DNA from 4 places in the Salimicrobium jeotgali genome. Region 2 is predicted to be linked to each of the others. Evidence: riboswitches for the same ligand, from Rfam matches in the RefSeq annotation. Region 2 holds a riboswitch; each other region holds the start of a gene.
What was found. Region 2 has a riboswitch for cobalamin ahead of AAV35_RS08965 (acyl-CoA thioesterase). Riboswitches for the same ligand answer to the same signal wherever they lie in the genome.

Region 1 (5,247 bases), 580 kb from region 2:
CCATTCAGCCTTTACTGAAAAGTGCGAGTCCAAGACTGGTGGATGAAGTTTCTTACCGTTCCGTTGCTATAGGCTTTCCTGTATTTACCCTGGGAGCAATCATATTCGCTTCTATTTGGGCTCAGGAAGCCTGGGACAGATTCTGGGGATGGGACCCGAAAGAAGTGTGGGCCCTGATAACCTGGCTTTTCTATGCAGCATTTCTGCATTTGAGGCTTACGCGGGGCTGGGAAGGAGAACGTTCTGCCTGGCTTGCCGTTATAGGTTTCGCCATCATTATGTTCAACCTGCTGGCGGTCAACCTGATCATTTCCGGCCTACATTCTTACGCATAACGTTTAGACAGGGGACAAACTCCTGTCTTTTCTTTTAACATTCTTTTTATTATGATTGGACATGGGAGCGAGTATGCGGATTTTCAAAGAAATACTGCATTCATCCGGCGGAAGCCCGGGTGCCCTGCAGCGATTCTAATTCAATTTGAGGAGGGATTCCGATGGATCAGGGAGCCAGAATTTTAGTGGTGGATGATGAAGAACGTATCAGAAGACTTGTGAAAATGTACCTTGAAAGGGAAGATTATACCATTGAAGAAGCCGAGGACGGAGAGCGCGCTCTTCAAAAGGCTCTGCAGAATAATTACGACGTGATTTTACTGGATCTGATGCTTCCGGGTATGGACGGTATCGAGGTCTGTAAAGCCCTGCGTGAGAAAAAAGCGACACCGGTTATCATGCTTACGGCCAAAGGAGAGGAAGCGAATCGCGTGGAAGGATTTGAAACGGGAGCGGATGACTACATAGTAAAACCCTTCAGCCCGCGTGAAGTCGTGTTGAGAGTTAAAGCTCTGCTGCGCAGAGCATCAAGTACGAAGTTTCTGAACACGGATACCGAGGCGAGAAATATTATCGTTTTCCCTCATCTCACCATTGACAATGATGCTCATAAAGTGACGGCTCAAGGAAAAGAAGTTCCGCTTACGCCTAAAGAATATGAGCTGCTGCTGTATATGGCTGAACGTCCTAATAAAGTTTTCGACCGGGAACAGTTGTTGAAGGAAGTGTGGAAGTACGAATTTTTCGGGGATCTGAGAACTGTGGACACCCACGTCAAAAGACTCAGGGAAAAACTGAGTAAAGTATCGGCAGAATCGGCCGGTATGATTGCTACCGTGTGGGGTGTAGGATACAAGTTCGTGGTAAATAACGATTGATGTTCTGGCGCAGTGTAGTAGTAAAACTGTGGTTTACCATTTTGCTCCTTGTCTGTTTCGTTCTTATCATTCTGACGGTACTGCTGCTTCAATTTTTCGAGAACTTTCATGTGAATAAAGCTGAAGAAGAAATGCTCCGTACCGCTACGGTAGTGTCGACGCTTATAGACAGTGAACAACGGCAGGATATTATCCTAAGTACTACAGACACCGTGAAATCAGCTTCGAGCCACGTTCTTGTCGTTCGTGGAAACGGGCAGTCCTGGAAAGCGGAAAGTGATAGCGGTGACTTCAAAGAACTTCAGAAACAGTGGTTTGAACAGGATGAAGAGCTGGCACGGGTAATATCCGGGGGAACGGAAGTGAAAAAAGTGGCTTCGGCTGACGGAAGGAAGTTTTTGGCCGTCGGTTCCCCCCTCTCGGGAGACAGCGGAGCTGTATTCGTCTACAAACCCCTGGATTCTGTGGAAGAAACGACCCAGCAGACGACTAAAACTGTCTTTCTCGGTGCCGGTATAGCTATAGTATTGACTACGATTTTCGCTTTTTTCTTATCGACGCGTATTACAGCACCTCTTATGAAAATGCGTAAAGGGGCGTTTGAGCTGTCGGAAGGCGAGTTCCATACCAAGATACCCATTATTACTCACGACGAAATAGGAGAACTGGCCATTGCATTCAACCGGATGGGCCGTCAGCTTAAGCAGAATATCGATGCGCTGAATCAGGAGAAAGAACAGCTATCGGGCGTTTTGAAATCCATGGCCGACGGAGTGATCACCTTAAACCACAAAAGGAAAATACTGGTAACTAACCCTCCTGCGAAACAGCTGTTACAGTCGTGGAGATATGAGGAGGGGCTGGAAGAGGAAGAACTGCCTTCGCCCCTGCATGAACTGTTCGAATCTGTCATCACCGAAGAGAGGGAAGCCATGACGGAAGTCACTGTCCAGGGGAGGAACTGGGTGATTATCATGACCCCTCTTTATAGCAACACTACCATTAGAGGAGTAGTGGCTGTACTCAGGGATATGACGGAAGAACGAAGGCTCGATAAACTGCGCAAGGATTTCCTTGCAAACGTTTCTCATGAACTCCGCACTCCTATTTCCATGATGCGTGGATACAGCGAAGCGATCGTCGATGAAGTAGCAACTACGAAAGAAGAGAAAAATGAGCTGGCTCAGATTATTCTGGAAGAATCCGAGCGGATGGGTCGTCTTGTAAACGAACTGCTTGACCTTGCCAGAATGGAATCCGGGAACATTCAGTTGCATAAAGAGCCAGTGGACGTGAATCTTTTTCTTGATCGTATAGTGAATAAATTCCAGGGAGTGGCAGAGGAAACCGGTGTAAAACTCCTTCATGAAAGATCCGGCCTTCCGGCAGGTACAGTGTCCATAGATTCTGACCGTATAGAGCAGGTGGTAACGAACCTTCTGGATAACGCTATCCGTCATACAGCGGAAAACGGTTCTGTACATGTTCACCTTCACGGAGGGGAGGACCACTTTGAAATAAAAGTGGAAGATACAGGCGCAGGTATTCCGGAGGAGGATCTTCCGTTCATCTTTGAACGCTTCTATAAAGGAGATAAGTCCAGGAAACGGTCTCCTTCCGAAGAGAAGCAGGGAACGGGACTGGGTCTTGCTATTGCGAAGAATATCGTAGAGGCCCATAAAGGGAAAATCTCCGTCCAGAGTAAAGAAGGGGAAGGAACTACGTTCTATATATATCTGCCCGTAGAGAACTTGCCAAAATAGAACGATTCATGTAATGTTATAATTAATTGAATAATTTTCACAGGTTTTAGGGAATCCGGTGCGAATCCGGAGCTGTCCTCGCAACTGTAAATGTAACGAAACGATAAAATCCACTGTGGTGAAAGTTCGCCACGGGAAGGTATCTGAGTAGGATGACATAAGCCAGTAAACCTGTCTGTGAAGGATTCATTGCTTCGAGGATTGAGCGTTTGAGATGACCTGGACTATCAATGTATGTCGATATCTCAAGCCCGTCCTTTATGGACGGGGCTTTTTTATGGCAGGTTGTTCCGATGCTTTTTCTTCTAAAACTTGAAGAAAGGGTGAAGTCGCATGGAAAAATTGAGGAATTATGCAGGAGTAGTAGCTTTGACACTCGTATTGCTTACAGGATGTCAGGCGGAAAGTGAAACATCGGAAAGTCAAGAGGGGGGAAGCCAGTCTTCCCAGGAAATTGAAGCTACCGTGGAGCTGACGAAAAACCAGGGTGAAGAACAGGTGAAAGAAAAAGATATAACAGTTGAAGAAGGTACGGTACTGATGGATGCTATGGAAGAAAATTTTGAGGTGGAAGAAAAAGACGGATTAATTAATGGCATTGAAGGCATATCCGCTGAAGAAGGAGAGAAAAAGGCCTGGGTCTATGACGTGAACGGCGAAGAAGCAAAAGTAGGCGCTGCTGAGTATGAAATCGAGGACGGGGACGAAATACATTTTGATTTCCAGTCCTGGGAATGATCATAAATGCAGTGGAATACGTATAAATTAACTTTGATAACCATGCTTGCAGCAGTGGCCGTGGTGGGAAGGATAGCTTTTGCCGCTATTCCGAATGCCCAGCCGGTAACAGCTATAATTATTCTGACCGGCTTTTGGCTCGGACCGCTGGCGGCAGTGATCACTGCTTTTCTGACCACTTTTTTGACGAATATGGTGCTTGGTATGGGGATATGGACAGTGTGGCAGGTGACAGCCTGGGGACTTATAGGTATAGGAGCCGGGCTGCTCGGTAAATTCTTACCGAGACTACCTGTATTAGGATTAAGCGTTTACGGCTTATTGTCAGGGCTGTTTTTTGGAGTGGTGATGGCATTTACAATGCGGGCGATCTCCCAGACATTCTGGGGATACTACCTTGCCGGAATTCCTTTTGACCTGATGCATGCTGCGTCGAATTTCGTGTTTATTCTGGTTTTCTATTCTGTATTCGAAAAGTTATTCATCAAATATGAGCGGCGTGCACAGCTCGCCAGCTGAAAATAATAAATGGTATAATAAAAGAAGGTGCCGGGAGCACCTTCTTTTGTTTATCAGTCTTCCTCTGGTATACTTCCATTAAAATTGGAGTTTGCAAGTTTGATGGACCCGGTCGGGCACCCCTCGTAAGCATCTTCGGCGTCAAGTTCCAATTCCTCCGCGATAGGTGTGTTTCCCTGATTATCGTCCGGCAGGAAATAGGCAAGCCCTTCATCGTCATAGTTGTATAGTTCCGGGGCAGCCATTCCGCACGCACCGCAGGCGATACATGTATCTTTATCCACGATCGAATAAAGCTTCATAAGTAATACCTTCTTTCTATAGTATCTCTCCTTCAAGTCTACGTTCTATCTGTATCGAATTCAACTATATCATTCGAAAGGAATTCCTTATGTTTACATATATACTGTTAGATTGTCTTAGTAAGATGAATGCTGAACGCACCGTCTCGGGCGTCTACCATCTGTTGCGGGGGAAGAAGTCTTCCCAGACATTTCAGGACGCAAAAGTATATGGTATAGAAGGATATTACGGAGTCTATCCCGGTCTGCAAAGAGAGACGCTGGATTATGCACTCCACGAGTTGTACAAAGAAGGCAAAACAGTCTGGCATGACCATGGGAGGATGAGCGTCACTGCTTACGGTGAAGGATCTATCGAAGAAACACGTATACCTCTTTACTTTTCGGGGCTGGAGTATTCCGAAGCGGTCGAAGAGTTCAGGAACAGGCTGCTGCTATGGATTCAGATTATCAGTAATGCTGTGTACAGACACACCGGGTACTTGCCCATTGTAGATAAAGGCCCGGTACAGAACTGGGCAAGAAAATTTTACAGTGAACGAAAAGCGGTGCTGGACGAGGATGCGCCTATTCTATACAAGGAATTGCGTACGCTGCTCACCCCATTTTCCGATATGGAGAAAGAGATGTTCGTAAGACGACTTACAGGCGGGGACAGAACCGGCTGGACATATAGCCAGCTAGCGGAGGAAAATGGCGAACCTGTATGGGA
Region 2 (5,247 bases):
AACCGTTAAGGGAGTCATAGGTCTCCACGGCCTCTTCGGTAGCTACCGTTGCACCTGCTCCCGGTTCTATTCCGACAATAGTATGTTCCACTTCTTCACTGACGTTTGTTTCACCGCCTGAAGAAGCTTGTTCACTGTCGCTTCCACAGCCCGACATCAGCAGGGACACAGACAGGAAAGACACTATTCCTACGTTCTTTCTCAAAGATTTCCACATACATTTTACAGCTCCTTTAATAAACGATCCTTTTTTGAAACACAATTGTAAATGTACGCGTAATCCGAAGTCTTATCAACGTGTAAATCCCTTCATTATCAGGAGCAAAACCTTTCGTGTTACTTTCTGACCGAAACGAAATGGTAATGATACCGATTTCCTCAATGATACTCGAATTTTCGGAAAATATGGATGTTACAGATGTTTTCGTTTATCTCCAAAAGGAAGTACAGTTCTTTTTTTCAGCTATGTTATATGAAATCATTCGCTTTAAAAGATCATAGTCTACAGGCTTTGACCAGGGAATCTGCAACAGCATTTTCGTATGTCTATATCCTGCGTCTTCTATCGCTTTCGAAAAATGGATAATGCCTTCTTTCTCCGGCGAGACAGCCATATGTTTTTTGGACGCACTGAATCCGATGATATATGTGCCGTGATCTGTGAACATAGGCTGGTTCCACGCGATTCTTCCATTAAGCTGCGGAAATTCTTCCCTCACCCACATGAGCACTTCTTCTATCCGCTCCCTCGCTTCAGGTACGGTGAGCGTTTCCAGGTATTCTTCGAACGTTTCCATAAGTCTCTCCCCCTAACTTTGCAGTTGATTATACAGTTTTTCCTTGGAAAGAGCGGCGACGGTTTCTTTACTCTGCCACGCCTCGGCAGCCGCCGCCATTCCGAGCAGAATCGAATCGCGAAACGATTCCTCATGGGTATAGCCGAAAAGCATGCCGCTGATAAAAGCTTCCTTAACCCCGGCACCATCTTCCACAGTATGCGGGTACGGTGCCGCGTACTCTTCTTCCCCCGTATCCGTTCTTACAAATACTCCGTCCGTATCAAGGTGGATGACAACCTTTGAGACACCACGTCTGATCATGAGCTCACAGGCTTCCCTCCATTTTTCCTTCGTTCCTCCATGCACGCCCGTAAGTTCCGCTGCTTCTTCCCGGTTGATGAATAACACACCGACTCCGCTTAAGTCTTCCGGCAGTCGCTTCATTTTCGTCGTAGAAACCGTATGTATCCAAAGGTGACGGTCTTCTTTATCTGCCCGCTGAATCAAATAGGAAAGTGTGGCTTCTGGCAGGTTCGTATCTGCAAAAATCACTTCCGAAGAAGCAATATGCGGCCACTTCGCTTCAAGAAGCCCGGCGGTGAAGCGGTCATACAATTCCATATCTGCCACTGCCAGCACCAGTTCTCCGGACGAATCGAGGATAGAAGTGTAGGCTCCTGTTTTTTCTCCATTCAGAGCAAATGACTGCGAAACGTCCACTCCCTGCTGTTTCGTTTGTTTCATAAGCCATTCCCCGTCCTGGTCTTCTCCGGTAAGTGCAATAAGAGAAACATCACAGGTCAGCTTCCCGAGGTTTTCAGCCACGTTTCTGGCTACACCCCCAAGGCTCTGAAGAGAGGAAACAGGGTTGGAAGTTCCGTATTGCACCTGTGAAAGCGTGCGGTTCTTCCGGTCGATATTCGCCCCTCCAATACAGAAGATTTTCGACTCCTCTTTCAGAACATAGGCTCTTCCTACAATCTCCCCTTTTTTTGTAAGCGTTGAGATGTATCCGGCTACTGCCGAGCGTGAAAGATTTAATTTTTCCGATAGCTGCTGCTGGGTGATGAACGGATTTTCTTTGATTAATTCCAAAATACGCTGGTCTTTCAACACAAACGACCCTTCCTTCACCAAATTTATTTACTTAACATTATACCATACCTTCTCTTAGGAAAAGGGGGTACAAATATCCCCCTTACCCCGTTTGGCGGTATTGCCTCACGTACTATGTGGTTTAATGAAAAACTGAACGGGAAATAAAAACAGAGGACCGTTCAGGACGGACGGAATATGTAACAGGAGGGATTTGAATGATGGAAGAGCAGCATAATACAGAAGAACAGAAACACTATGGCTTGCCGCGTATCGGTGAAAAAGCCCCTGACTTCACTGCTCAGACGACACACGGAGAGCTTTCTCTCGATGATTACGAAGGAAAATGGTTCGTTCTATTTTCCCATCCGGCAGATTTTACACCTGTATGCACGACAGAATTCGTAGCGTTTCAGGGGATTTATGATCAGTTGCGGGAAATGAACACAGAACTCCTCGGACTGAGTGTGGACAGCATCACTTCCCATATTGCCTGGATACGGAATATTGAAGAAAATTTCGATACGAAAATCGAGTTCCCGGTAATCGCCGACCTTGATAAACAGGTGGCTACCAAGTTCGGTATGATTATGCCGGAAAGCAGCGGTACTGAAGCTTCCCGTGCCGTTTTTGTGATTGATGACAAAGGAACAATCCGTTCTCTCATATATTATCCGCTCACTACCGGCCGGAATATGGGTGAAATCGTACGGCTCGTCGAGGCTCTCAGAACTACCGACAAACACGGAGTTTCCACTCCGGCTGACTGGACGAAAGGAAACAAAGTTGTCGCATCTCCTCCAAAAACAGTTGAAGATGCCCGCGCAAGAGAAAACGACGATTCCTATGAGTGTGTAGACTGGTACTTCTGCAAAAAAGACTTAAAAGAATAATGTTCATAAATAATACGGGGCCCTCAGCGGGTCCCGTATTGTCATGCGGTTCAGGTTCGCAGCTCAGCTTTTTCTTCCCGCTGTTTCTTTCTCGCGGCAGCCGTTCTGTTCAGTTCTTTCTCTTCTTCCGTTTCCGGAATGACGTGGGGGACTGGTTTCGGGCGCCCTTCTTCGTCCATTGCCACCATTGTAAGAAATGATTCGGTCGTCATTTTCTGCTCTCCACTGAGCAGATCATCTGCGAATACTTTCACATACACTTCCATAGAAGTCCGACCTGTCTTCGTTACACAGGCTTCAATCGTCAGAGCTTCTCCCACTCTGGCAGTAGATATGAAATTCACGGAGTCGATCGAAGCCGTCACTACGATAGCATTGGAGTGTTTCATTGCGGTAAGGGCAGCAACTTCGTCGATATATGCAAGGACTTTCCCTCCGAAAATCGTTCCAAGATGGTTAGTGTCCGGGGGAAATATAAGTCTTGTCTGGGTTACTTTTGAACAACGTACAGGTATCTGATCCATCGTTTCTTCCTCCTCTTTTATCGCTGCGATAACGACCACAGGAAAGGTCTCTTTTCACCTTGACTCCATTAAAATACCTTCCCGTCAGCTAGCAGGAAGGCGGATAAGAAAGTATCGACGGTCCAGGCCCGTATCGGCGTCCCGGTTTAAGATATTTCACGTAACATCCTCCTATTCTCCCGTAGGATTTCATGTTCTTTCCGGTGGCAGGTCTCCTGACTCAGGTTCCTCACTCTGTACGCCTTCCCGTCTTTTTCAGACAGTGGATTGATACGAAGCTCCCCTTTACAGTGGCGGGACCGTGCCGGATTCTACCGGGCTTCCCTTTTAACACAGATGTTGTGACCACCGGACGTATTCAGTTGTTGAGGGGAGATCCCCTCCCTTCCACTATCCTGCAAACGATTCGATCTGTCAATCAGCATTCCCGCTTTTCGATTCTCGACTCTCCATGAAATTTGTGCATAAAAAAAGAGAGATGTGTTCAGACATCTCCTCTTTTTTTTATAATCCTTAACCGAGCGCAACATCTAGCGTCATCATAAGGGCGAAACCGAACATTAGACTCATAGAAGCAATGTTGACATTCCCCTTTTCATGGGAGCCCGGGATAATTTCTTTAGCTACCACGAAAATCATGGCTCCAGCCGCAAAGCTTAAGGCGTAAGGCAGGACCGGTTCTATAATTATAACGGCAGCCGCCCCCACTACTGCGGAAATAGGTTCTACCATTCCGGAAAACTGTCCAAACATGAAACTTTTCTTTTTCTTCATACCTTCCCGGTAAAGAGGCATGGAAACTGCCGCTCCTTCCGGGAAGTTCTGTATACCGATACCAATCGCAAGAGCTATCGCTCCACCGAGAGCCGCACCGGACCCGTCCGAAGCTACAGCACCGAAAGCCACACCAACCGCTAATCCTTCCGGGATATTGTGGAGGGTCATCGAGAACATCAGCAGTGCCGTACGACTCTTCGCTCTTTTATTTTTAATGTCGTACATGTACTTATCGAGGTCTACAAATGGTATGACACGATCGATAAAGAGAAGCAGAAACCCACCGAGAAGAAAACCTACGACAGCAGGAAACCAGGAGGGCAGCGGACCTTCCGCCCCTCTCTCTATAGCCGGAGCGAGCAGCGACCAGTAACTGGCTGCAATCATGACTCCTCCTGCGAACGCGAGCATACTGTCCAGAAACTTTTGACTCGATCCTTTTATTAAGAAAACGAGGGCTGCTCCGAGAGCAGTCATCCCCCAAGTGAATAAAGATCCCAGCAAAGCCAGAATCACGGGATTTATATTACCTAATTGTTCAAAAATATTCCTCACCTCATCATTTTTGCCCTCAGGCAAATTTTATCGATATGGTTATTCTACTTTTTTTGTTTCCCCGAGTCAACTTTTAATGTGCAATTCTTTTTGTTTAATGGCTTTACTTGCGGCACGTTTGAAATTTCCTTTATTTTGTCTTAAGATAAAACTCCTACTGTTGCCTCCCTCCTTTAGAGAGGAGGCATGTAATGAAAAACTATGAAATAGGCAGCCGCGTCCATGATCATTGTCTGAACTGTTTCAGTAACGAACAGAAAGTCGTCGAAGTTGTTTCCAAAGAATTCACTGATAGAGTTGTGGAAACTCTCTGGCTTCAATGTATAAACTGCGGAAAGCTTCACAGTCGTCTGGTCCAGCACGATTACTGACTAAGACAACACAAACGCCGAGGTTGAATAACCTCGGCGTTTTCATTTGATTGGTTTGAACAGTTTCTTCAATAATTCTCTCATTCCTTTTTTCTGCTTTGTTTTCTCTTTCTTTGCAGATGTACCAGTGTCCACTTTTATCTCTTCTTTTTCCAAAGGATAATCCACGGTTAAAACAGCTCCGATTTCCGTTTCTTTCTGCTGATCCGATACGGATTTTGTATGCACACCGTACTTACGGGCGAGCCGGGAA
Region 3 (5,247 bases), 610 kb from region 2:
CGCCATAAGATAGCCGTTTCTCAGTCCGTTCCTGTTCACCTTGGAAGCGAGTGTTTTCCACTCGTCTGATGCCAGTCCGCGTTTTTCGAAAAAGGAACCTGTTTCCCAGTCGGAACCTTCGAACAGAGGATAACTTCCTTTTTCCCCGGCGAGCTCAGCACTCGCCCCGATAGTCAGATAGGCGATTTTTTCGTAAAGGTCATCGGCGTACTGGACGGCTTCCCCCGACTCCCAGGCGATTTTATTCTGTGCCAATAGATGAGCCCATCCGAACGTACCAAGGCCGATGCCGCGGTAGCGCTTGTTTGTCCGTTCCGCTTCGAGCACGGGGATGTGATTCTCTTCGATAACGTTATCGAGCATCCGCACCTGGATCGGAACGAGTCTTTCAAGAGCATTCGCCGGTACGGCTTTGCCGAGGTTGATGCTCGAAAGGTTGCAGACGACAAAGTCTCCAGGGTTGTGCACGGTAATGATTTGTCCGTTTTCCGTGTACTGGGCAGTCTGAGTCGTGGCACTCTGGTTCTGGGTTATTTCCGTACACAGGTTACTGCAGTAAATCATGCCTGCGTGGTTATTCGGGTTCTTCCTGTTCACTTCATCCCGGTAAAACATATACGGCGTGCCGGTTTCGAGCTGTCCGATCATGACGCGCTTCATAATGTCAATGGCCGGCACCTTCTCTTTGGACAATTCCGGCTCACGCACGCAGGCTTCGTACCGGTCGCGGAACGTCCCTTCCCCTTTTTGTTCATCGAAAGAGTCTTCCAGAGAGAAGCCCATCTTCGTTCTCACTTCGTGAGGGTCGAACAAATACCAGTCCTGTCTGTCCCGGACGGCTTCCATGAAAAGATCAGGCACGGAAATTCCGGTGAACAGATCGTGGGTTCTCTGACGTTCGTCTCCATTATTCAGGCGACTGTCGAGAAAAGAGAAGATATCTTTATGCCAGACGTCCAGGTAGACGGCGACGGCTCCTTGCCTCTGTCCGAGCTGGTCGACACTAACCGCCGTATTATTCAGTTGCTTCATCCACGGGAGGATACCGGAGGAGACGCCTTTGAAGCCTCGTATATCACTGCCCCGCGAACGTATTTTGCCAAGATAGACACCTATACCGCCGCCATGCTTGCTCAAATTCGCAATGGATGTATTGCTGTCATAGATCGACTGCAGACTGTCGTCCACCGTTTCGATAAAGCAGGAACTGAGCTGGCCGTGGGATTTCCCGGCGTTCGCCAGAGTCGGTGTGGCCACAGTCATGTAAAGGTTGCTGAGCGCCCAGTAGGCCTCTTTGATGTAATGAAGGCGTGAGGAAGAGCTCTCCCCGGCCATAAGATTCATTGCAATGATCAACCATCTTTCCTGAGGCAGTTCCATCGTTTTTCCATCTTTCATTTTTGCGAGATAGCGGTCATCCAGTGTCTTCAGACCGATGTAAGTAAACTGGAGGTCTTTGTTCCGGTCGAGCAGAGATTCAAGCTCCTCCACTTCTTTTTTGGTATAATGGGTGAGCAGGGACGGGTCGTAAATCCCTTCCTGGACGAGAGCTTCCATCAGCCCGTAAAGGTCGGTATACGGACTCTCCGTCCGCCGGTTTTTCTTCGCTTCGGTGTACATCGTCTCCAGATGTGCCCGGGCGGCGACATAGGTCCATTCCGGTTCGGTTTCGTCCATCTCCGCGAGTGTTTCCAGAACGACGGAAGTGCCGTCTGTGATTTTCGGGTAGACTTTTGAAAAATCGAGATGAGGGAACGTGCTCTGAAGCTGTTCGAGCCAATATTTCCAGTCCGCTGTTACGGTTGCTGACATAAGTAAGTCCTCCTTCAAGTACCTTTATAAAAAATAAAAAAATCCGCCCCCTGGACAGGAGCGGATGAAACCATGATACGGGTATATGTACGCATCATCGTTTCATCTTCTCCAACCCCGAAAAAGGTGAAACTTTCCGATGAAAAACAGACAGGTTTCCTGGCTCGTACCCGATCTTACTCCAGCCCTTCCCGTAGTAATCTACAGTGGAGATGCTGTTTCGCGGATACTTACAGTTGCGGGGGCAGCTCCGGTTTCTTACCGGATTCCCTATTAAGCTCTGTGAGCATCTGTTTTTCGATCTATATATTGTGTTTTTTAAAATATAATTACTATATATTGATTCTATCATACATAAGATTAAATGAAATAACAAGGAGGAAAAAATAATGATCGATAAAAGATGGCATGAGAAAGCGGAAGAGAAGTGGGATAATTTTTCTGGAAACTGGGGTCAGAGAAGTGAAAAAATGTGGAAAGAAGGAAGCAGAAAAACGGTTCTTCCATTTATGCAGTCCTTCGTATCTGAAGGATCTACGGTTCTTGATATTGGATGTGGCGATGGAGAGGGGAGCGAGATGCTGAGACGCTCGGGGTATGAGGTGACCGGTATCGATATTTCGTCGAAAATGATTGAAATGGCAAAAGAGCGCTGGAGCGGTATCCACTTCCAGCAGGCCGATCTTGCCGAACTCCCTTTTGAAGATGCGACCTTCGACAGCGTGATGGCCATCAACTGTCTGGAATGGGTGGCATCACCCCTGCACGGCTTGAATGAAATCCACCGTGTCGTAAAGCCTGGAGGGATAATGGTCGCAGGTATTCTTGGTCCTGCTGCCGGTCCGAGAAGTAACAGTTATCCGAGACTTGAAGGGGAAGACATCGTATGCAATACGATGATGCCATGGGAATTCGAACGTCTGGCCGGCACTCACGGGTGGACGGTTGAGGGGATGTCTTCCGTACCTAAAGAAGGAGCTCCGGAGAATCTCTCCACGCCGATGCTGGAACAGGCGGTGTCCTTCATGACGCTTTTCGCTTTGCGAAAGGCGAACGGGGACGTCTCTGAACAAGGATGACCGCTGTTACTACAAGAATGAAACCGGCCAGCTGCCACGAAGTCAGAATTTCGCGGAACACGAAAAAACTTAGGAGCGTGGCCGCCACCGGTTCGATGGTGGCTATAATCGAAGCCCGGCTCGACTCGATTTTCTCAAGCCCTTTCGTGTACAGCAGGAAGGCAAGAGTGGTGGAAAAGAGACCTATGCCGCCGATATTCAGCCAGACAGCGGGAAGAGTGAAAGTGCTTTTTATATCACCAAGTCCGGCGAATGGGAGAATGGCTATACTTGCGAATACGAATGTATACACCGTCACCGTTACCGAGGAATACTTCCGCAGGGCATACGTTGCAAATATGCTGTACAACGCATAAAAGAATCCGGACCCGAGCCCTGCCAGTACTCCATACAGGGAAAGGCTGAAACCGGAAAACGGAATCAGTCCGACGACGAGTGAGCAGCCGATGAGCGTGATGGCGAGTGCGAGAATTTTGTTCCCGGTAAACAGTTCTCCGAACAGGAACCGGGAGAATATCGTAACGAAGGCGGGGGCGGTGTACAACAGGGTAACAGCGACAGCTATGGAAGTTTCCTCCATAGCTATAAATAGACAGAGATTGAAGAACACGATGCTGATGATACCGGTGCCGATAAAATAGTGACTGTCTTTCCAGTTAATCCGGAGGTCTTTCTTCCCGTTAAAATATGTATAAATGAGCAGCAGCAGAGCGGCACTGCTTACCCGGACGGCCACCACCTGGACAGGCGTGAAGCCGTAGTCGTACAGAAATGTGACGAACAGACCGATAATCCCCCACAGAGCAGCCCCGGCTGCGATGGAGATCATAGACATGTTTCTGCTCATGGTAACCGCCTCCCGCGCTAATAAATAATAGTTCTTTCCATCTTACCAGTTCGTTACAGTTATGAGAATAAGGATTCGGAAAACCGCCGGTCACTTAAAAGAACCTCTGATGAATTGCTCATCGGAGGTTCTTGAAACAGAGGACGGTATTTTATTTGTCTTCTCCGCACGTAAAGCAGTACAGCTGTTTATCTTCCGTAACGATGCCGTCCAGGAATCCGTCCTTACAATAAACTTCTTTTCCGCAGGAAGCGCAGTAGCCGACGAATTCTTCCACAATACCCCTCCTTTTTGGATAAGAGTTACTCAGTTACGACTTCCACTTCCCAGTTTTCGTTAACATAAAGGCCGACGACTTCGGCTCCGAGGTCCCACGTTTCAATCAGTTCCACGGCGCGTTTTATTTCTTTTTCCTTCTGAGAGCGGTCCGCCGGATTCCCGGCGCAGTCGTGATGCCCCGCGATTGTGATTGTTCCTGATCCATGTTTCTCTGTAGAAACAAGAACTTTTTTCTTAATCTCTTCAAGCTGACCGGCACTGCCTTCGAGCAGGACCTTGTTGGGACCGGCTTCCGTAATCATATCGATGTATTCCACCCCGTATGTATCTTTCATCCAGTTGATGACCGGAAGCTGGACTCTGCCGTCCATACAGTTAATTGAAGTAGCAAATGACATTGATAATTCCTCCTTGTTTATAACGTTTACCCGATTGCCATTTAATTATAGCGAATTTTTTGACGAAAAAAAACTCCCGCGAATTTCCAAAGTTTAGAAAGAAAGGAGAAAGGTAATAGTGGGTAAAGAATTCAAAGCAGTCGAAAGGGGAATGTAATATGAACCAGGAAGAATTGAAACAGCATATCAGTAGTATTATGAAGGATAATAATGTAGGTACGCTGGCCACTGTTAAAAATAATAAGCCTCATACCCGTTATATGACGTTTCAGCACGACGAGAATCTGACGTTATTCACTCCGACGGACAGAGAGACGTACAAAGCGGAAGAAATCGACGAGAACCCGTTCGTCCACATCCTTCTCGGATATGAAGGGGAAGGCTACGGAGACGGATTCCTTGAAATCCAGGGTCAGGCCAACATTCGTGATGACCAGGACATCAAGGACCGCGTGTGGAACGACCATATGAAACATTGGCTCGGCGGAAAAGAAGATCCCGACTACATCGTACTTGAGATTTTTCCTGAAACGATCCGCCTCATGAATGAAAGTGATGAAACTCCACAACAGCTGGATATGTAAAGAAAATGCGTGCGGCGACTTTGTCGTCGCGCTTTTTTGATTTTTATTGCACCAGTTTTTCGTAGGCCAGCCGTTTGCTGCCTTCCGTTAAATAAATAACTCCGCAGTAGGTATAGCCGTGGCTCAGAAGCAGTTGCTGCATCGGTACGTTCCGTTCATGCGTATCCACTTTCACGCTCGGAATAGCACGGTCACGGGCCATCTTTTCTGTCTCTTTTAACAGAAGAGAGGCAAGGCCCTGTTTTTTC
Region 4 (5,247 bases), 1.0 Mb from region 2:
TAAATTGAAAATTTAACGGTTTATAAGTGTACGTGTTGAGAATCGAATCGGCGTATCAGAAAGCACCTGAACCACCGCCACCCCCACCTACTCCGGCACCACCACCGGCTCCGGCGCCTGTAGTCGCAGCCGAAACGGAAGCAGTCTGATCGGCCTGCCGGAAACTCTGATCAAGCGTTCCTGCAAGTATCATAAACATGGCGAGATCGTTCACAGTTACGGCACTTGCGGGCAGATCGACGTCCGATTTTCTTTTCCCTGCGCCCACCTGATACAGGTAGGCGGATATCTGATCTTTCTCTTCCCACTGCTGCCATTCATCCCCCGTTTTAAGCGGTTCGAGCTCCTGTTTGAGCCGCTGCCCTTCAAACGTAAGAGGACGATAAAGTAAAGAGAAAATGAGAAAGTAAAAGAATAACGCAATCGCAGCCGTCATCCAGATAAATACTTCATAGACTGGAAACAGAATCGTAAAAGGCAGTATGGCCAGCCCCGCCACTCCGGCCGCCCAGCGGGCTTTCGTATTATCCTCATACAGGTCGTACTGCTTCACTTCCTGTTTCACCGCTTCGCTCCACAAACGGAAGTTCTCCTGGTAGGATTCAATATGATCTTCGTCTTCAAGGTATTCTTCCAGATCCTCCACCTTAAACGTCCCGTTTTCCCCCACTTCATCGAACAGCCAGTTCATCAGAAGCGTCTCATGGGGGTAATCGGTTTCCCGGTTCACTGCCCGGAATTCCCCCTCCGGTCCTTCCTCGACGTTTCCTTTCCTCACAAGCTCAAGCAGGGCAGGCGTCATCATAGGAATCGTCACCTGACCATGATTGCCGAACATAAGCACTGCGGGCAGGCTCATTGTAGTTTCCGGGAATCTGCCGGTGCCGCTTCTCTTACGTTCCGCTTCCCGCAGCGTCTCCTTCCTTCTCCGAAAACCGACGAGGAACAGGACGAATGCCAAAAGGAAAAAAGCTCCTGTTATATAAGGACCGAGGCCGCTCCACAATTCGTGACGCTCCTGTCTGGCAATCATTTTCTCATTCAACTTCGCTTCGTCATTAAGGATTTCCGTCAGCATGGCTTCATCACTGGACAGCTCTGCCTGCGGAAAAAGGGCGGCGTCATAAGCGACGCGTATGTCTCCGTTCTTCCCTTCCGGCACTTTCCCCATATCGAAAACCACTGTGCCGTCGGAACCGCTGTCTACGGTATGATAAGCGGCATCATAACCATAAGCCGCTTTTGCTTCGGACGGCTCCGGTGGTACAACCGTAATCGTCATATTTTCATAATCCGATTCGTTACTGCTGTCAAAAAACGGCCAGTAGAACTGGGCAACATCCGAATATACTTCCACTCCTCCCTTTATAGAGTAGGTAAGCCTGACCGATACTGTTTCGTCTTCACCGGAACGATGAACTTTATACAATTCATCCTCCTGTTCCACTTCGAGTTCTTTCCCCTGTTCAAAAGCCTTCACATCTTCGATCACTGCATTGTCTTTAGGTATGAGCGTTCTTGATATTCCACTGAACTCTCCTTCGAATTGATACGTATGCCGCTCTTCCACGTGTACCGTTCCATCTTCCTGCAGTTCTGCCGTAATAGCAGTTTTCTCAATGTCGTATTCCACCGCGAACGCATGCATAGGAAAAATAAATATCAGTAAGCTCAGCATGAGTATGATTTTTTTCATGGTTTCCCCTCGCTCTCTTCCTACTTCCTACGGTTATGAGCACTGAAAGGTTTCAAGTGATCAAATAGAGTGATTCTCAAAAGTTCCCTATACCTCTAGATTTGAAATGTTTCATATTTTATTCTTTCTCTAACCTTTTTCATTCAAATGAAACCTTCCGCCTCGTTACTTGATAATTTCATTAGTGAAATAGCAGCCCCTACTTACGCTTACCATTACAACAATAGTCCTCAATGAACAGGTTCAATAATTCTAGGTGTTCCTGCTTCGGATTTAATTCACTATTAAAATAATCATCGATGAGAAAAATAATTCCCGATTTTTGTGAGCAGAAAAACTTCTCATTTATGATTACTATGCAGTACAGAGTCCTTGATTTAATTTTAAATCAAGGATATTCATTAGAAATAATTGTTAATTGAAAAAATATTTGCTATAGTATAGATGTTACAATTGAATACTAATTCTGAATCAGGTGCGAATAAGTCCTTGACTCTTATTCGCTTAAAAGGGAAATCGGTGTTAATCCGATGCTGTCCCGCAACTGTATTTGATAGTGAACTGGAGATACCACTGCTCTTAAGGATAATAAGAGTGGGAAGGATTCAGGGATCGATGATCATAAGCCAGGAGACCTGCCTGTTTCAGCGAACATCAGTACCTACGAGGATAGGAGGTGTTAAGTCCGAGCGGATAAGCAGGGATAGGTATGTCAAAGTATAATACCTGTATCCTATCAATAGGTAGCTCAACTTAACAACTTCTTTCAAGAAGTTGTTTTTTTATTGGTTTTATTTTTACTGGATCAGAGGTGTTCTGTTTGGTTAAATCTACTCAGCATTATTTAGATCTTTTTCGAACGTGTATTATGAACCGCTTATATTCATTGGAAGTCGCTACTTTAAGTGAAACCTATGAATGGTTAAAGTCGGAGATTCCTAAAGGGGATGAAGAGAATGAGGCCTATAAAAACCTTGAACAAGCCTATCGCCTTATTCGAAAAGATATTTTCGGATAAGAGTCGTTCTTTTCAAGAACACGAGCATTTTTGAAAACGTTTACTAAAAGGAGAGGCTTTCTATGACAAAATATTCAACGTACACGCCAGGTTTAGATGGTGTTGTTGCAACTGAAACTGAGCTTTCCTATTTGGATGTTGATGCGGAAGAAATCGTCATCCGCGGATATGAACTGATTGAACTTGCCAATAGTAAAGAGTACATTGACTTAGTTCAACTTTTGTTACGTGGATCACTTCCTGATGAACAGGAACGCAATTCTCTCGAAGAGGAAATGAAAAAGGAATATACTCTTCCTGACTCTTTCTTTTCCCTATTCAAAAAACTCCCGGAGGATACTCACCCGATGGATGCACTAAGAACAGGAATTTCGGCCTTAGCCGGATATGACAAGGATATAGACAAGCGTCAAGAGGATACTATCAATAATATTGCTGTGAAACTATTAGCTAAAATTTCAAACATCGTAGCCAACAGCTATCATATTCTTCATAAGGAATCTGCAATCGAACCGAAAAAGGAGTTATCTTACAGCGCTAACTTTCTGTATATGATTACAGGGAAAGAACCCACTACCCGGGAAGTAGCTTATTTTGATCAGTCACTAATGATGTACAGTGAACATGAGATGCCAAATTCAACCTTCACAGCACGGGTCATCGCTTCGACGAATGCCGATATTTACGGGGCACTCACAGGAGCTGTGGCTTCTTTGAAAGGAAACCTCCATGGTGGAGCAAATGAAGCAGTAATGCAAATGCTTGTAGAAGGAAAAACCTCAGAAGGATTTCGTCTTCTTCTTTATGATAAGTTAAATCGAAAAGAGAAAATCATGGGTTTCGGTCACAGGGTTTATATGAAAAAAATGGATCCAAGGGCTGCCTTAATGAAAGAATCCTTACGTGAGCTTTCGGTGGATAAAAACCGGGAGGACCTATTTGAAATGTGTGAAGTAGGAGAAAGCGTAATGAAAGAAGAAAAAGGCCTTTACCCGAACCTGGATTACTATGCAGCTCCTGTTTATTATTTGTTGGGTATTCCAATCGATTTATACACCCCCATATTCTTTGCAGCCCGCACCCTCGGGTTGTGTGCTCACGTAGCAGAGCAGTATAACACCAATAAATTATTCAGACCAAGGGTACTTTATACGGGACCACGGAATCTGCATCCATAAAAAATAAGGCCATCCCGGCTATTCGGAATATTGAAATCTTATCATTACAATGAAAGGCGGAGAATTCAATGAAGGAAATCACCAAAAATAGAACACCAGCCACAGATCAAGTGTTGGAGAAGATTGCTGAATATGCAGTGGAAGGGGAAATAGATAGTCAAGAAGCACTGGAGACTGCTCACTATGTATTAATAGATACTCTGGGCTGTGGATTTTTAGCCCTGCGCTATCCGGAGTGTACAAAACATCTAGGGCCGATTGTTCCAGGTACAATAGTTCCGAATGGGTCACGTGTGCCAGGCACCTCTTATGAACTGGACCCGGTCCATGCAGCTTTCAATATTGGATGTATGATCCGCTGGCTTGATTATAATGATACCTGGCTGGCCGCTGAGTGGGGACACCCCTCTGATAATATAGGAGGCATATTGGCAATATCCGATTACATCAGTCGAACACGATTATCAGAAGGGAACGACTCCCTTAACATGCATGTTATACTGGAAAATATAGTGAAAGCTCATGAAATTCAAGGTATCCTGGCGCTCGAAAACAGTTTGAATCGGGAAGGTCTCGATCATGTACTTTACGTCAAAGTTGCAACCACAGCTGTAGTGACTGCTATGCTGGGAGGCGACAAAAAAGATGTTATAAATGCAGTGTCTCAAGCATGGATCGATAACTCCAGTCTTCGTACATATCGACACGCACCCAATACGGGATCGAGAAAATCCTGGGCAGCCGGAGACGCGACCGCTCGTGGAGTTCGTTTAGCTCTGATGACAATGAATGGTGAAATGGGATATCAAACTGCCCTTTCCGCCCCTGGCTGGGGATTCCAGGACGTTCTGTTCAGTGGAAAAGAACTGACTTTGAGTCGATCTTTCAATTCATATGTCATGGAAAACATACTGTTCAAAATTTCCTTCCCCGCCGAATTTCATGCCCAGACGGCAGCTGAATCGGCTATTGCTCTGCATGAGCAAGTCAAAGATAGAATAGCGGACATTAAACAGGTAGTGATTACAACCCACGAATCCGCCATCCGCATCATTGATAAACAAGGTCCCCTCCACAACCCGGCAGACCGGGATCACTGCTTGCAATACATTACAGCTATCGGTTTGCTTTACGGGACCCTCACTGCAGACCACTACGAAGATAGCGTAGCTGAAAACCCTGCTATTGATCATTTGCGGGAGTTGATGGTTACCGTTGAAAACGAACAGTACAGTAAAGACTATCTCGACCCGGATAAACGTTCTATTGCCAATGCAATACAAGTGTTCTTCAAAGATGGCAGCTCTACAGATAATGTGGCGATTGAATACCCGATCGGCCACCGGCGCCGTCGC

Region 1: it holds a riboswitch for cobalamin, as region 2 does, so the genes downstream of both, AAV35_RS06065 (DUF4430 domain-containing protein) here and AAV35_RS08965 (acyl-CoA thioesterase) in region 2, are expected to answer to the same signal.
Region 3: it holds a riboswitch for cobalamin, as region 2 does, so the genes downstream of both, AAV35_RS12070 (ribonucleoside-diphosphate reductase subunit alpha) here and AAV35_RS08965 (acyl-CoA thioesterase) in region 2, are expected to answer to the same signal.
Region 4: it holds a riboswitch for cobalamin, as region 2 does, so the genes downstream of both, mmgD (citrate synthase) here and AAV35_RS08965 (acyl-CoA thioesterase) in region 2, are expected to answer to the same signal.

Annotation. Positions count from the first base shown of each region.
Region 1 is NZ_CP011361.2:1,211,618-1,216,864, forward strand. It holds gene ccsB (c-type cytochrome biogenesis protein CcsB) at 1-335, shown strand, start outside; gene AAV35_RS06055 (response regulator transcription factor) at 497-1,213, shown strand; gene AAV35_RS06060 (ATP-binding protein) at 1,213-2,976, shown strand; cobalamin riboswitch at 3,001-3,169, shown strand; gene AAV35_RS06065 (DUF4430 domain-containing protein) at 3,310-3,714, shown strand; gene AAV35_RS06070 (ECF transporter S component) at 3,721-4,233, shown strand; gene AAV35_RS06075 (ferredoxin) at 4,287-4,535, opposite strand; gene AAV35_RS06080 (YpbB family protein) at 4,661-5,247, shown strand, end outside.
Region 2 is NZ_CP011361.2:1,788,011-1,793,257, forward strand. It holds gene AAV35_RS08945 (glycine betaine ABC transporter substrate-binding protein) at 1-217, opposite strand, end outside; gene AAV35_RS08950 (iron chaperone) at 429-797, opposite strand; gene AAV35_RS08955 (carbohydrate kinase) at 810-1,895, opposite strand; gene AAV35_RS08960 (peroxiredoxin) at 2,093-2,767, shown strand; gene AAV35_RS08965 (acyl-CoA thioesterase) at 2,818-3,291, opposite strand; cobalamin riboswitch at 3,480-3,656, opposite strand; gene AAV35_RS08970 (ZIP family metal transporter) at 3,805-4,545, opposite strand; gene AAV35_RS08975 (hypothetical protein) at 4,815-4,994, shown strand; gene AAV35_RS08980 (YueI family protein) at 5,037-5,247, opposite strand, start outside.
Region 3 is NZ_CP011361.2:2,396,116-2,401,362, reverse strand. It holds gene AAV35_RS12070 (ribonucleoside-diphosphate reductase subunit alpha) at 1-1,812, opposite strand, end outside; cobalamin riboswitch at 1,945-2,121, opposite strand; gene AAV35_RS12065 (class I SAM-dependent methyltransferase) at 2,202-2,891, shown strand; gene AAV35_RS12060 (DMT family transporter) at 2,836-3,738, opposite strand; gene AAV35_RS14635 (hypothetical protein) at 3,890-4,015, opposite strand; gene AAV35_RS12055 (carbonic anhydrase) at 4,041-4,415, opposite strand; gene AAV35_RS12050 (pyridoxamine 5'-phosphate oxidase family protein) at 4,574-4,999, shown strand; gene AAV35_RS12045 (GNAT family N-acetyltransferase) at 5,043-5,247, opposite strand, start outside.
Region 4 is NZ_CP011361.2:765,534-770,780, reverse strand. It holds gene AAV35_RS03810 (DUF2207 domain-containing protein) at 56-1,696, opposite strand; cobalamin riboswitch at 2,153-2,353, shown strand; gene mmgD (citrate synthase) at 2,777-3,892, shown strand; gene AAV35_RS03800 (bifunctional 2-methylcitrate dehydratase/aconitate hydratase) at 3,961-5,247, shown strand, end outside.